Regions from separate parts of the Streptomyces sp. NPDC017940 genome, predicted to be linked through region 2. Evidence: riboswitches for the same ligand, from Rfam matches in the RefSeq annotation. Region 2 holds a riboswitch; the other holds the start of a gene.
The links. A riboswitch is a leader RNA that binds a small molecule or an ion and turns the genes downstream of it on or off. The one in region 2 is predicted to bind ZMP and ZTP.
Positions count from the first base shown of each region.

Region 1 (6,964 bases), on a different contig from region 2:
CCGCCCGCGGCATCGGCGAGCCCACGGTCGGTGCCCTCAACGCGGCACTCGCCGACTGGAAGAAGCACCACACGGACGCCCGCCTCACCCACGACGACCACGGCGAGCGCATCGTCCTCGTGAGCCGCAGACGCACCTTCGACTGGCGGGCCATGGAGCTGACCGACCCCTTCGAGCTCGCCGTCTTCCGCCTCCTCGACCAGCCGCACAGCACCTCGGCCCTCACCCGCAAGGCCGCCGCGCGCGTGCCGGGCGCCGCCCGCGACGAGGAGCAGGTCCAGGAACTCCTCGACTCCTGGCTCGCCCTCGGCATCGTCTTCGCGGACGCGGGTCAGTACGTCCACATCGCCCCGGCCGCGGTCAACGAGGACCTGCTCCGCCTGGACTTCATGCGGCACATCCACGCCGAACCCGCGGAAGCGGGCGCCGCCGTCCCCGAACCGGCCTGACCCGCCCGGGAGATCCCGGCACCCCAGGAACCTCAGGCACCCCAGGCCCCCCAGGAACCACCAGGAGTCCGATGACCCCCACCCTCACCACGCCGACGCTCCTCGCCTGGCGTGACTACGACCCCGCCGCGTGCGAGCTGCCCGGCATGTTCCTCGGCGAGGTGCCACTGCCCGGTCCTGCCAAGGGCGAGGCCGCGCGCCTGTGGGAGCTCGGCGCCCGCAGGGTGCGGCTGCCCGCGCCCGTCGACCTCACCGCCACCGAAGAACCGGCCGCGGTCCTGCACGCCCTGAGCCTCGTACGCGACCTGACAGCGCGGGCCGTGATGGTCGAGTGGGACCTGCGGCTCGCCCCGGACGCGGGGGAGACCTGGCGGGTGCTCAGCCACCTCCAGCCACCCGCCGCGCTGCTCGGCCCGAAGAGCGCCGAGGAGTCGCTGCGCTCCTGGCGGCGCGGGCACTACCTGTGCAAGTGCCTGTGGCGCAAGGGCCCGGGCTTCCTCCAGATCCGCGACCGCCGCTGGGGGGAGCTGCGCCGCTTCACCGCCGACGAACCCGAGTACGAGAGGGCCGTGGACCTGCTCGACCACGGCGCCCGCGCCGACACCGTGCCGCAGGCCGCCCTCGACGACTTCCGCTCCGAGCAACTCGTCCTGGACGTGGGGGAGTACGCCTGGTGGCTCCCCTACCGCGTCAGCCGCTGGCTCCAGCAGTCGATCGCCATCTGAGGGGGAGCCGGCCCGGGACGCGGCCCGAGGTCCCGGGCCGGCCGCCCGCACCTAGGCGCGCGCCCCGAGCTGCCGTGCGGCCGCGTCCACCGTCTGGGCCAGGAGCACCGCGATCGTCATCGGCCCCACGCCACCGGGGACCGGCGTGATCAGGGAGGCCCGCTCACGGGCGCCTTCGAAGTCGACGTCCCCGACGTTGCCCGCGTTGTATCCGGCGTCGACGACCACGGCGCCGGGCTTGATGTCCGCGCCGCGGATCAGCCGCGGCCTGCCGACGGCCGCGACGACGACGTCGGCCTCGCGCAGGTGCGCGGACAGGTCCGCGGTACGGGAGTGGCAGTAGGTGACGGTGGCGTCGCGGGCGAGCAGCAGCATCCCGACGGGTCTGCCGAGGATCGCGCTGCGGCCCACGACGACGGCGTTCTTGCCGGAGAGGTCCACGTCGTGAGCGTCGAGGAGCCGCACGATGCCGCCCGGCGTGCACGACACGAAGCCCGGCCTGCCGAAGCTCATCGCGGCGAACGAGCTGAGCGTGACGCCGTCGACGTCCTTCTCCGGCGCGATCGCCTCGAACGCGGCCCGCTCGTCGATGTGGTCGCCGACCGGGTGCTGGAGCAGGATGCCGTGCACCGTGGGGTCCTCGGAGAGCGCCCGCAGCGTGTCGACGAGTTCCCCCGTCGTGGTCGCGGCGGGCAGCGCGAGGTGCCGCGAGGCGATGCCCGCCTTCGTGCAGCGGTTCTGCTTCATGCGCACATAGGTGACCGATGCGGGGTCCTCGCCGACGAGGACGGTCGCGAGACAGGGCGCGGCGCCCGTGCGACGGGTGAGCTCCGCGGCGCGGGCCGCGGTCTCCTCGACGACGCGCCGGGCCAGAGCGGTGCCGTCCATGAGCCGGGCCGAGCCCGAGCCGGGGGCCGTGGGGACCGTCGCGGGGGTGCCGTACGTGGTGGGGGACATGGCCGCCTCCAGGCGTGCTTGACCAGTCGCCCAGGCGCACGGCATCGACATCTGTGTCAGACCGCTCCCCGGTGGTACTCCACCCAAGCGCCAGTCACGGCCCGCAGACCACTCTAGCCCCACCGCGCTGTGACCCGGCGGTCGGGCGGGCCGCCGCCGCGGCCCCCGGCCGGAGTGTTCCCGCCGGGGGCCGCGCACGGGGGCAGGGGGCTAGGGGCGGTTGTCGATCAGGTCCTGGACCTGGGGGTAGATCTTGTCCATGCGGGTGCCGATGTTGTTCGGGCAGGAGCCGCCCCAGTGCAGGGCGATCACCTTGTGCGAGGAGGAGGCGAGGACGGGGGAGCCGGAGTTGCCGCCCGATGTGTCGCAGTTGTACCCGACGTCCTCGGTGCCGAGCTGTGCGTTCCGTATCCCGCACAGGGCGCCGCCGTCGCGCTCCTCGTAGATCGATATGCGCTTGGGCCTGGCGTCACCGTGTCCCGCTATGTAGGTCGCCTCGCCCGCGACCGGCGCGCGGTTCTCCAGGAACAGCGTGCCGAACTGGGTGATCCGGTCGAAGTCGTCGACGTCGAACAGCGTGAAGTCCAGGCTCGGCGAGGTGCGCAGGAGGGCCTTCGCGCCGACCTTGGTGCCGGGGCGCGGGTCGTTGCCGCCGCAGGTGGCGCAGTCGTAGTCGAACTGCACCTCGATGGTGTCGAGTTCGGCCTGGTTCTTCACGCAGTGGTTGTTCGACATCATGTGGTTGCCCCGGCCCACGCGCCAGGCGGTGCACCAGCCGTTGCCGTTCTTCAGCATGCGCGCCACCCCGCGCGACGCCGCGTACTGCGCCGGATGGCTGGTCCGGTAGCAGACCGCGTCACGGCGGCCGTCGGCACCGCACACGCTCCGCGGGTTCCTGGCGTCGATCTCCGCCCCGGTGTAGCCGCGCCAGTACCGGTCGATGCGCGCGGCCGAATCCCGCCCCCTACGGGTGTGCAGGGTGACCACGGCGGTGTCCCCGTCCACGGACATCGCGGCGAAGCCGGCACGGCCGTGCCGGGTGAAACTCGCGTCGCCGCGCGGTGCGGCCCCCCGGGTGGGGTCGGCACGGTAGGTGTGCACCTCGCGTCCGGCCGGGTCGGCCACCGTCAGGCGGTCGCCGGGCGCCAGCGCGAGGCGGGCGAAGTGGACCTTGACGTAGGCCGCTCCGGGGTGCCGGATCTCGTGCCGTGTCCGGTTCCCGGCGGACTTGAGGGCGATGTCGACGGCTCTTTCCTCGCCGACGGCCGGGACCGGCGAGGCCTCGGCGCGTGCCGGGGCGGCGTCGCCCGCCGACGTCGGCGCGGCGGGTACCAGGGTGGCCGCGGCCGCGAGGGCGGCGGCCATGAACAGGCGCTTCAACACAGATGTCTCCTCGGTGGGGGCGAGCTGCCGCGCACGGGCGTGCCGGTGTGCGTCGGCTTCTCCGAGCGCTCGGGAGGCCGACGCCGACTCCGTACGGGGCACTGACGACCCCTGAGGATAGGTCTGTACATGACAAAAAGTGAGACGTGTGCCGGTCAGAGATGGGCGAGTGGGGCGGCCGGTCGCCCCGACCGAGCGCCGCGGCGACCCCACCCGGAACTCCCTGCCGCATGGCGGAGCCGTGGCGGACGGCCGAACAGGGCTCCCGCCCCACGTCCCCGGCACGCCGCGGGAACTGCCCCTGGCGCCCCGTGGTGTCACGGTCCTGCGCCGCCTACGCTGAATCCCCGGCAGGAAAGGGGCCCATGACGTGACAGCTCCCGGTACCCCGCCCGGCGCGCCGCGGCCGCCCGTCGTCCGCGTGCAGGGCGGCACGCTCCAAGGGCAGTGGGGGAGCGAGGTCGCCGTCTTCCGCGGGATCCCGTACGCGCGGCCGCCGGTCGGTGCGCTGCGCCTGGCGCCGCCGGAGCCCGCCCCGCCCTGGGAGGGGACACGGCGGGCCGACACCTTCGGCGAGAGCCCGCCGCAGTCCCTCGCGCTCGGCATGGCCGCGGAGCCCGACGGCCTGGCCGAGGGGACCGGGGACTGGCTGACGGTGAACGTGTGGACGCCGGATCCGGCGGCCGGGGCCGGGCTGCCCGTCCTGGTGTGGATACACGGCGGTGTCTACATGATCGGCACCTCCGACGGACCGGCCTACGACGGCACGGAGCTCGCCCGCCGCGGCACGGTCGTCGTCACGTTCAACCACCGGGTCGGTGCGGAGGGCTACGGCCAGTTCGAGGGCGCGGTGCCCAACCGCGCGCTGTTCGACCAGGTCGCCGCGCTGCGCTGGGTGGGGGAGAACATCGCCGCGTTCGGGGGCGAGCCCGGCCGGGTGACCGTCTTCGGGGAGTCGGCGGGGGCGGGCGCCATCGCCGCCCTGCTCGCCATGCCCCGCGCGGCGGGACTCTTCCGCAGGGCGGTGACACAGAGCGTGCCGGGTCCCTTCTACGGCACGGACCTCGCCGCGGACATCGGGTCCGCCGTCGCGGCGGAGCTCGCGGTCGCGCCCACCCTCGCGGAGGTGGCGGCGGCGACCCCCGCCGCGCTCCGGGACGCGGCCGACACCGTGCTGGGCGGCATCTCCCGCCACGAGCCCCGCTGGGGCCGGGCCGCGCGGGCCCGCATGCCCTTCGCCCCCGTGGTCGACGGTGACGTGCTGCCGTGCGTGCCCTGGGAGGCGCTGCGGGCGGGACGGAGCGCCGGTGTGGAGCTGCTCTGCGGCCACACCAGGGACGAGACGCGCCTGTTCACCGTGCTCGCGGGGCGCCTCGGCCGGGTGACGGAGGAGGAGGCCGCCGCCACCCTCGCGTGGTTCGCGCCCGACGACGCGGGCCGGGCCGCCTACCGCGCGGGCCCCGCCGCGGCCGACCCCACCGCCCTCGCCGACCTGGTCCTCTCGGACTGGCTGTTCCGCATGCCGAGCCTCCACCTGGCCGAGGCGCACGCCGAGGGCGCCGGCACCGCGTACCTGTACGAACTCACCTATGAAGCCCCCGGGTTGGGAGGCGCGCCCGGCGCCTGCCACGGGCTCGACGTCCCGCTCGTCTTCGGCACGTTGCGCAGCGACATCGGGACTCTGCTCCTGGGCGCGGAGCCCCCGCCCGCGGCCGCCGCCCTGTCGGCGCGGATGGCGGGCGCGTGGACGGCCTTCGCCGCGACCGGCGACCCGGGCTGGCCCCCGTACGGGGCACGGGACCGGCTGACCCACGTCTTCGACGCCACGTCCCACACCGCCCCCTACCCGGAGGAGGCGTCCCGGCTGATCTGGTCCCGGCACGAGTTCACCGCCATGGAACCGGTCCCGGGCGCGGAGACCGGCCGGGCGGCCCGGCGGCCCTGAGCGCGTCAGGGTGCACCTCGCCGCACCTCTGGCTCACGCCCGAAGGCCCCGAACCCCAGCCTGGGGGAGGGCCCGGGCCCGGCCGCGCCGCGTCCGGACGTTCCACGCTCGACGCCTGCGGCGAGTGGTTCACGCTGCTCACCCCGGACCCGGCCCGCTGGGAGCGGTTCGTCACCGGACCCTGGCCGGTGCGCGTCGAGCACCTCCCCGAAGAACACGCCGTCCGCTGGGGTCTCGGCCCGCACGGGGCGCTGCTCGTCCGGCCGGACGGTCACATCGCCGTCCGCAGGGACGGCCCGCCGCGGCAGGGCGACACGGAACTCCGTGCCGCCCTCGCCGCGATCACCCGGCCGACGCCCCCGTGAGGTATCCCTTGAGCGTGAAGCCCGGTGCGGTCGCTTCGGCCGGGGTCGGCGGGATCCGCCGGTGGAGGAGGCGGCGGGCCGCGATGTGGTCGCCGGGGCGGTTCACGGACTCGACGGCCCGCAGCTCGTTCCCCCGGAAGAGGAGCACCGAGAACGCGTCGGGGTGCTCACCGAGCACCACCTCGCGGTCGGGCGCCTTGTCGAACCCGGCGATCTGAAGGGTCGTGGAGAACTGACGGCTCCAGAACCAGGGCAGTTCGTCGTAGGCGCGCAGGCTCCCCGTCAGCCGCTCGGCGACGAGCCTGCCGTGGCCGACGGCGTTCTGCACCGATGCGAGCCGCAGCCGCTCCCCGGTGCGGGGCGCGGGGAACGACGCGCAGTCACCGACGGCCGAGATGTGCGGATCGGCGGTCAGCAGCCGCGCGTCGACGGTGATGCCGTCGTCCACGGGCAGACCGGCCGCTGCGGCCGGCTCCGTGTGCGGGACGGCGCCCACCGCGACCAGGACGAGGTCGGCGGGCAGCCGCAGCCCGGCGGCCGTCTCCACCGCCGTCACCTCCCCGCGGCGGCTCCCGTGCAGCGCCGCCACCCTCTGGCCGAACAGCACGCGGGTGCCCGCTTCCCGGTGCAGCCGGGTGAAGTGCGCCGCGGCCCGCGCCGACACGACGCGGGCTAGGGGGCGGCTCTGTGCCTCCACGACCGTCACCGCACACCCCGACTCCCGGGCCACGGCGGCGAACTCGAGCCCGATGAGCCCGGCGCCGATCACCACCGCGCGGCGGGCGGCGGCGAGCGAAGCCCCGAGCGCGGCGGCGTCCCGCGCGGTGCGCAGGGTGTGCACGCCGCGCAGCCCGGCCCCCGGCACGCCGAGCGTGCGGGCGCGGGCCCCGGTGGCGAGGACGAGATGGCCGTACCCGTACGAGGACCCGTCGGCGAGGCGGACCGCGCGCGCCGTCCGGTCGATCCCCGTCACGGTGCCCGCGACCAGATCGATCGACTGGTTCACGTAGTACGTGGCGGGCCGCAGCCACAGCTGCTCGTCGCCGCGGAGGTACGCGCCGTCCTCTAGGTACGCCTTCGACAGCGGCGGACGTTCGTAGGGCAGCGCGTCCTCGCCGCTGATGAGGGTGACGCGTCCCT
Region 1 is NZ_JBIRHJ010000002.1:270,686-277,649, reverse strand. Features, by position in the region: gene ACH4DX_RS07335 (RiPP maturation radical SAM C-methyltransferase) at 1-449, shown strand, start outside; gene ACH4DX_RS07330 (DUF5825 family protein) at 521-1,174, shown strand; gene ACH4DX_RS07325 (bifunctional 5,10-methylenetetrahydrofolate dehydrogenase/5,10-methenyltetrahydrofolate cyclohydrolase) at 1,226-2,062, opposite strand; ZMP/ZTP riboswitch at 2,153-2,239, opposite strand; gene ACH4DX_RS07320 (trypsin-like serine peptidase) at 2,342-3,514, opposite strand; gene ACH4DX_RS07315 (carboxylesterase/lipase family protein) at 3,885-5,459, shown strand; gene ACH4DX_RS07310 (hypothetical protein) at 5,384-5,824, shown strand; gene ACH4DX_RS07305 (NAD(P)/FAD-dependent oxidoreductase) at 5,802-6,964, opposite strand, start outside.
Region 1: another riboswitch for ZMP and ZTP. It lies ahead of ACH4DX_RS07325 (bifunctional 5,10-methylenetetrahydrofolate dehydrogenase/5,10-methenyltetrahydrofolate cyclohydrolase); the one in region 2 lies ahead of glyA (serine hydroxymethyltransferase).

Region 2 (6,964 bases):
GCGCCGCCGCTCGGAGACGGTGTGGGTGCCGGGGACGCTGCGCGTGGTGATGTCGGCGCTGCGCCACGTGCCGCGCCCGGTCTTCCGCCGCCTGCCGGTCTGACCGGCGTGCACCCCGCCGGGGGCGGGCGCCCGGGGCCCGGTCAGCGGGCGGGCAGCGTGCCCCGCGTCGCCGGGGCGCCCGCCTGCGGGGGCACCGTGGAGCCGCCGAAGGGGAACTCGCGCAGCTTGCGCCAGACGGCGTCGGGCCCCTGCTCGTACAGCGCGAAGCCCGTGCACGGCCACGCGGCCTCGTACCCCGCAAGCTCCTCGAACGCCCGGTCCATGGCCTCCTCGGCGATGCCGTGGGCGACCGTGACATGCGGGTGGTACGGGAATTGCAGTTCGCGTACGAGCGGTCCCGAGGAGTCACGGACCCGCTCCTGGAGCCAGGAGCAGGCCGAGCCGCCCTCGACGACCTGCACGAAGACGACCGGCGACAGGGGCCGGAAGGTCCCGGTGCCGGACAGCCGCATCGGGAAGGGCCTGCACGCGGCCGCGACCGCGGCCAGGTGCTGCTCGATCGCGGGCAGCGCGCCGGAGTCCACCTCGGTCGGCGGCAGCAGCGTGACATGCGTGGGGATGCCGTGCGCGGCCGGGTCCCCGAAGCCGGCGCGCAGCTCCTGGAGCAGGCTGCCGTGTGGCTCCGGAACCGCGATCGACACACCGATCGTTACGGTCCCCACGTCGTACTCCTGTCGTCGTGTCGATGGGCGGTCGGCGGGCAGCGGCGGCTGCCTCGCCGTACGGCGGGTACTGCTCCTGCGGGTGGCCCGGTCCGGTTCGGCCGGGGTCCTTCCGGGCTCGGCCCGGGGTCCTTCCGGGGTGCGTCCGGGTCGGGCTCAGTGCTTGGCGGGCAGGAAGCCCACCTTGTCGTATGCCTGGGCCAGGGTCTCCGCCGCCACGGCACGCGCCTTCTCCGCGCCCTTGGCCAGGATCGAGTCCAGCGTCTCCGGGTCGTCCAGATATTCCTGCGTGCGGTCGCGGAACGGGGTGACGAACTCGACCATGGCCTCGGCGAGGTCGGTCTTCAGCGCACCGTAGCCCTTGCCGGTGTACTTCTGCTCCAGTTCCGCGATACCGGTGCCGGTGAGCGTGGAGTAGATGCTGAGCAGATTGCTGACGCCCGGCTTCTCCACGGGGTCGTACCTGATCACGGTGTCCGTGTCGGTGACCGCGCTCTTGACCTTCTTCGCGGTGGCCCTCGGCTCGTCAAGGAGGTTGATGAGGCCCTTCGGCGTGGACGCCGACTTGCTCATCTTGATCGCCGGGTCCTGGAGGTCGTAGATCTTCGCCGTCTCCTTGAGGATGTACGGCGCCGGGACCCTGAACGTCTCCCCGAAGCGGCCGTTGAACCGCTCGGCCAGGTCGCGGGTCAGCTCGATGTGCTGGCGCTGGTCCTCACCGACCGGCACCTCGCCCGCCTGGTACAGCAGGATGTCGGCGACCTGGAGCACCGGGTACGTGAACAGGCCCACGGAGGCGCGGTCGGCGCCCTGCTTGGCGGCCTTGTCCTTGAACTGCGTCATCCGGCCGGCCTCACCGAAGCCCGTGAGGCAGTTCATGATCCAGGCGAGCTGGGCGTGCTCGGGCACGTGGCTCTGCACGAACAGGGTGCAGCGCTCCGGGTCGAGACCGGCGGCAAGGAGCTGGGCGGCGGCGAGCCTCGTGTTCGCGCGCAGCTCGGCGGGGTCCTGCGGGATCGTGATCGCGTGCAGGTCCACGACCATGTAGAAGGCGTCGTGGGACTCCTGGAGCGCCACCCACTGGCGGACGGCGCCCAGGTAGTTGCCGAGGTGGAACGAGCCGGCGGTGGGCTGGATCCCGGACAGGACGCGAGGACGGTCGCCGGGGAGAACGCGGGGACGATCAGAGGCCATGCTCAGCATTCTCTCAGGTGCCGCCCGTTGGTCGGGAACTGGTGCGTGACGAGCGCGGACCGGTTCGGTCCGTACGGTGCGCCGAAGGCGCGGGGACGGGTCCTGGCGCCTCCCGCGGGCCGTGGCCCGGCAGCCGCCCGGCCGGGAGTCGGTCGACGCCCGGCCGGGCCCCGGGGGCGGTGGGCCCCGGGCTCACGTCACCGGCAGGCCCGGCGCCGGGAAGGCGGCCATCAGGTCGGCCACCTCCGCGCGGATCTTCCGCAGGGCGTCCTCGTCGCCGGTTGCGGCGGCGCGGACCGCGCGGTCGATCCAGTCGGCGACGGTGTCCATGTGGGCGGTGCCGAGCCCCCGGGAGGTGAGGGAGGGGGTGCCGATGCGCACGCCGGAGGGGTCGAACGGCTTCCTCGGGTCGTAGGGGACGGTGTTGTGGTTGACGACGATCCCGGCCCGGTCCAGGGCCTTCGCGGCGACCTTGCCCGGCACGTCCTTCGGCGTGAGGTCCATCAGGACCAGGTGGTTGTCGGTGCCGCCGGAGACGAGGTCGAAGCCGCGCGCGAGCAGGGCGTCGGCGAGGGCACCGGCGTTGGCGACGACGGCGTGCGCGTAGTCGCGGAAGGAGGGCTCCGCGGCTTCGCGCAGGGCGACGGCGATGGCGGCGGTGGTCTGGTTGTGGGGGCCGCCCTGGAGGCCGGGGAACACGGCCTTGTCGATGGCCTTGGCGTGCTCCTCGCGGGCCAGGAGCATCGCGCCGCGCGGGCCCCGCAGGGTCTTGTGGGTGGTCGTGGAGACCACGTCGGCGTGCGGCACCGGCGAGGGGTGGGCGCCACCGGCGACGAGGCCCGCGATGTGGGCGATGTCGGCGACCAGGACGGCCCCCGCCTCCCTGGCGATCTCGGCGAAGGCGGCGAAGTCGATGGTGCGGGGCAGGGCGGTGCCCCCGCAGAAGATCAGCTTCGGCCGCTCCTTCAGGGCGAGTTCGCGGACGGCGTCGAAGTCGACGAGGCCGGTGTCCTGCCGTACTCCGTACTGCACGCCGCGGAACCACTTGCCGGTGGCCGAGACCCCCCAGCCGTGGGTGAGGTGGCCGCCCATGGGCAGGGCCATGCCCATGACGGTGTCGCCGGGCTCGGCGAAGGCGAGGTACACGGCGAGGTTCGCCGGTGAGCCGGAGTAGGGCTGGACGTTGGCGTGGTCGGTGCCGAACAGGGCCCTGGCGCGGTCGGCGGCCAGGCGCTCGACCTGGTCGATGTTCTGCTGGCCCTCGTAGTAGCGGCGGCCGGGATAGCCCTCGCTGTACTTGTTCTGGAGGACGGTGCCGGAGGCTTCGAGGACGGCGGCGGAGACGTAGTTCTCGCTGGGGATCAGGCGGAGCGTGTCGGCCTGGAGCCGTTCCTCGGCGTCGACCAGGGCGGCGAGTTCGGGGTCGGCGGCGGTCAGGGCGGGGTGACGGGAATGGCTCATGGCGTCCTCCGGGGCGAGCGGTGATGGTGTCCGGTCGGGTCCCGGGGTGCCCAGGCGGGCGGCACCTCGAAGGCGTTGCCTCGCACGGCTCCCTCAGGGTCGATTCCCTGTGCGCCAGTCGCCGTGCTGTCAGGGCCAGGTTAACGGTCACGCCGCTCCGGCGGCTTCCCTCGTCCAGAATGCGAGTGACGATGGGAAGGGGAGCCCGCACCGGGCCCCGCCCGGGAACCCCCGCCCGGGGGCCCCGCCCGGGGGTCCGAGCCAGAGCACCCCGCCCAGGAGTCCCAGTCCAGAGATCCAGGCCCACAATCCAGGCCCGCCGGCCCCGACCCGACGCCGGACCCATGTGTGCCGCAAGGAGCGTGCGACCCGTGCGCACCGCGAGAAACGGAGACCCCGTGTCTGCTACGGAAGAACTCATCGCCTCGGCCGAAGCGCACAGCGCGCACAACTACCACCCCCTGCCTCTCGTGGTCGCCTCGGCACAGGGCGCGTGGATGACGGACGTCGAGGGCCGCAGGTACCTCGACATGCTCGCCGGGTACTCGGCGCTCAACTTCGGACACGGCAACCCGCGCCTGATCGACGCGGCGAAGAAGCAGCTCGACCGGGTGACGCTGACGTCGCGGGCGTTCCACCACGACCGCTTCGCCGAGTTCTGTACGCGCCTCGCGGAGCTGTGCGGCAAGGAGATGGTGCTGCCGATGAACACCGGCGCGGAGGCCGTGGAGACGGCCGTGAAGACCGCCCGCAAGTGGGGGTACCGCGTCAAGGGCGTCCCCGACGGGCGCGCCAGGATCGTGGTGGCCAGGGACAACTTCCACGGCCGCACGACGACGGTCGTCAGCTTCTCCACGGACCCCGAGGCGCGCGCGGACTACGGCCCGTACACGCCGGGCTTCGACATCGTGCCGTACGGCGACCTCGCGGCGCTGCGCGCGGCGGTCACGGACGACACGGTGGCGGTGCTCCTGGAGCCGATCCAGGGCGAGGCGGGGGTGCTCGTGCCCCCGCCCGGCTACCTCCCCGGCGTACGGGAGCTGACCCGTGACCGGAATGTCCTGTTCATCGCGGACGAGATCCAGTCGGGGCTCGGCCGGACGGGCCGGACGTTCGCGTGCGAGCACGAGGGTGTGGTGCCGGACGTGTATCTGCTCGGCAAGGCGCTCGGCGGCGGGGTGGTGCCGGTGTCGGCGGTGGTGGCGGACACCGGTGTGCTCGGCGTGTTCAGGCCGGGCGAGCACGGGTCGACGTTCGGCGGCAATCCGCTGGCGTGCGCGGTGGGCCTCGAAGTGGTCGCGATGCTGGAGTCCGGCGAATTCCAGCAGCGGGCCACGGAACTCGGCGAGCACCTGCACTCCGAGCTGCACCTGCTCGTGGGCACGGGCAAGGTCACCCGGGTGCGCGGGCGCGGACTGTGGGCGGGCGTCGACATCGACCCGGCGCACGGCACCGGCCGGGAGATCTCCGAGAAGCTGATGGAGCGCGGGGTCCTGGTCAAGGACACCCACGGCTCGACGATCCGCATCGCGCCGCCCCTGGTGATCAGCAAGGAGGACCTGGACTGGGGGCTCGCCCAGCTCCGCTCGGTCCTCGCCTGACCACTGCACCGGTCCCTGCCCGACGGCTGCGTCGGTCCCTGCCCGACCGCTGCGTCGGTCCTGGCCTGACCACTGCACCGGCCTCCGCCTGACCGCCGCGTCGGTCTCCGCCTGACCACTGCGTCGGTCCCCGCCTGACCACCGCATCGGTCCCGCCTGACCACCGCATCGGCCCTCGCCCGAACACGGCACTCGATGTGCGGTGCCCATCCCGGGGTCCCAGGGCCCCGGGGTCCCGGGGTCCCGGGACCCCGGGGGCCGTCAGTGGCCGCCCGCGTGCCTCCCCGCGCCCCCGACGGGGCGCGGTACCCCAAAGGGCCGCGCCGGGGCCGCCCGGCCCGTGTCCCCCTTCTCGTACGCCGCCTCGAACGCGGTGGCGCCGATAGCGGCGCGGGAGCGGGCGGTGGCGCGGTCCACGTCGGTGCGTTCGGCCGGGGGCAGCGGGGCGCCCTCGGCCCGGCGGAGGGCCGCCGCCTCGCCGAGGAGGGCGGCGGCGGCCAGGTGCTCGCCCGCCAGGGAGCGGGCGCCCGCCAGGCCTTCGAGGGCCAGGGCCACGGCCCGGTTGTCGCCGGTGCGCCGGGCCTCTTCGAGGCCCTCGCGGTGCAGGGTCTCGGCGCGCGCGGCGTCACCGCGCTGCTCGGCGACGTAGCCGAGCTGGGCGAGGACGAGGGCGGCGCCGGAGGTGACGGCGAAGCGCCGGTTGAAGTCGAGCCAGGGCAGCAGCAGGCGTTCGGCGGTGTCCAGGTCGCCGCGGCGGCGCGCGCCGAGGGCGAGGCCCGTCTCGGCGAACTGCTGCGCGGGCCGGTGGGACTGCTGTCCGGCGAGGCGGGCGGCCCGCTCGTGGTACTCGTCGGCGCGGTCGGGGTCGCCGGTGAGCAGGGCGATGCGGCCGAGCCGGGAGAGCCTGAAGGAGACCTCGGTCCAGAGTTCGAGCTCCTCGGCGCCGCGCATGCCCTCGCGCTGGAGGCGGGCGGCCACGTCGTAGTCGGCGGTGATCTCGGCGAGCACACCGAGCAGTTCCGCGGACTGGAACTGCCCCCAGCGGTCGCCCAGCTCCTCGTACAGCGCGGCGCTGCGCTCGGCGTCGCTGCGCAGGCCCACGAGGTCGCCGCCGTAGAGGGCGCGGACCGAGCGGGTGGCGAGCGCGGCGGCCTCACCCCAGCGGTCGCCCGCCGCGCGGAACTCGGCGAGCAGCCCGTCGATGCGCCGCGCCTCCTCAGCGGACCGGTCGTGTCCGCAGCGCGCGAAGGCGAGGAGCCAGCGGGAGCGGGCGTCCGCGCCACTGGTGTCGAGACCGCGGTCCGCTCCGTGCGCGCCCCCGCCGTCTCCGTGCGTGCCCTTATCGGCTCCGTACCCGCCCTCGCCTGCTCCGTACGCACCCTCGTCCTCGCCCACGAGCAGGGAGAAGGCGCTGCGCGCGGTGGCGGCCGAGGCCCGGGCCGTCCGCAACTCCGGGGGCAGGGCGGCCGTGCCCTGGGCGGCCGTGCTCAGGTCGAGGGCGAGAACCAGGGAGCGGATGGCTTCGGTGAGCCGGCCGCGCAGGTACCAGTACCAGGTCTGGGCGTTGACGAGGCGCAGCGCGAGGGCGGCGTCGCCGTCGGCGGCGGCCCGGTCGAGGGCGGCGCGCAGGTTCACGGTCTCGGCGTCGAGGCGGTGCAGCCAGCGGCGCTGGTCGCGGCCGTGCAGGGTGGAGGCGGCACGCTCGGCGAGGTCGGCGTAGTGCTCGGCGTGACGCCGCGCGAGTTCCTTCGACTCACCCGCGTCGCCCAGGCGTTCGAGGCTGTACGCGGTGACGGACTCCAGCATGCGGTGGCGCGGCGGCGCGCCGGGCGCGGGGGGCGCGGTGACGAGCAGGGAGCGGTCGACGAGGCGGGTGACGAGGTCCAGGACGTCCTCGGCGTCCAGCTCGTGCGGAACGCGGGCGTCGGGGGCTCCTGAGGGGGCGTCCCGGGCGGGGGCCAGTACCGCTTCCGCGCTCTCCAG
Region 2 is NZ_JBIRHJ010000003.1:631,164-638,127, forward strand. Features, by position in the region: gene ACH4DX_RS12850 (decaprenylphospho-beta-D-erythro-pentofuranosid-2-ulose 2-reductase) at 1-103, shown strand, start outside; gene ACH4DX_RS12855 (2'-5' RNA ligase family protein) at 144-725, opposite strand; gene trpS (tryptophan--tRNA ligase) at 882-1,919, opposite strand; gene glyA (serine hydroxymethyltransferase) at 2,112-3,380, opposite strand; ZMP/ZTP riboswitch at 3,422-3,512, opposite strand; gene rocD (ornithine--oxo-acid transaminase) at 3,779-4,981, shown strand; gene ACH4DX_RS12875 (BTAD domain-containing putative transcriptional regulator) at 5,243-6,964, opposite strand, start outside.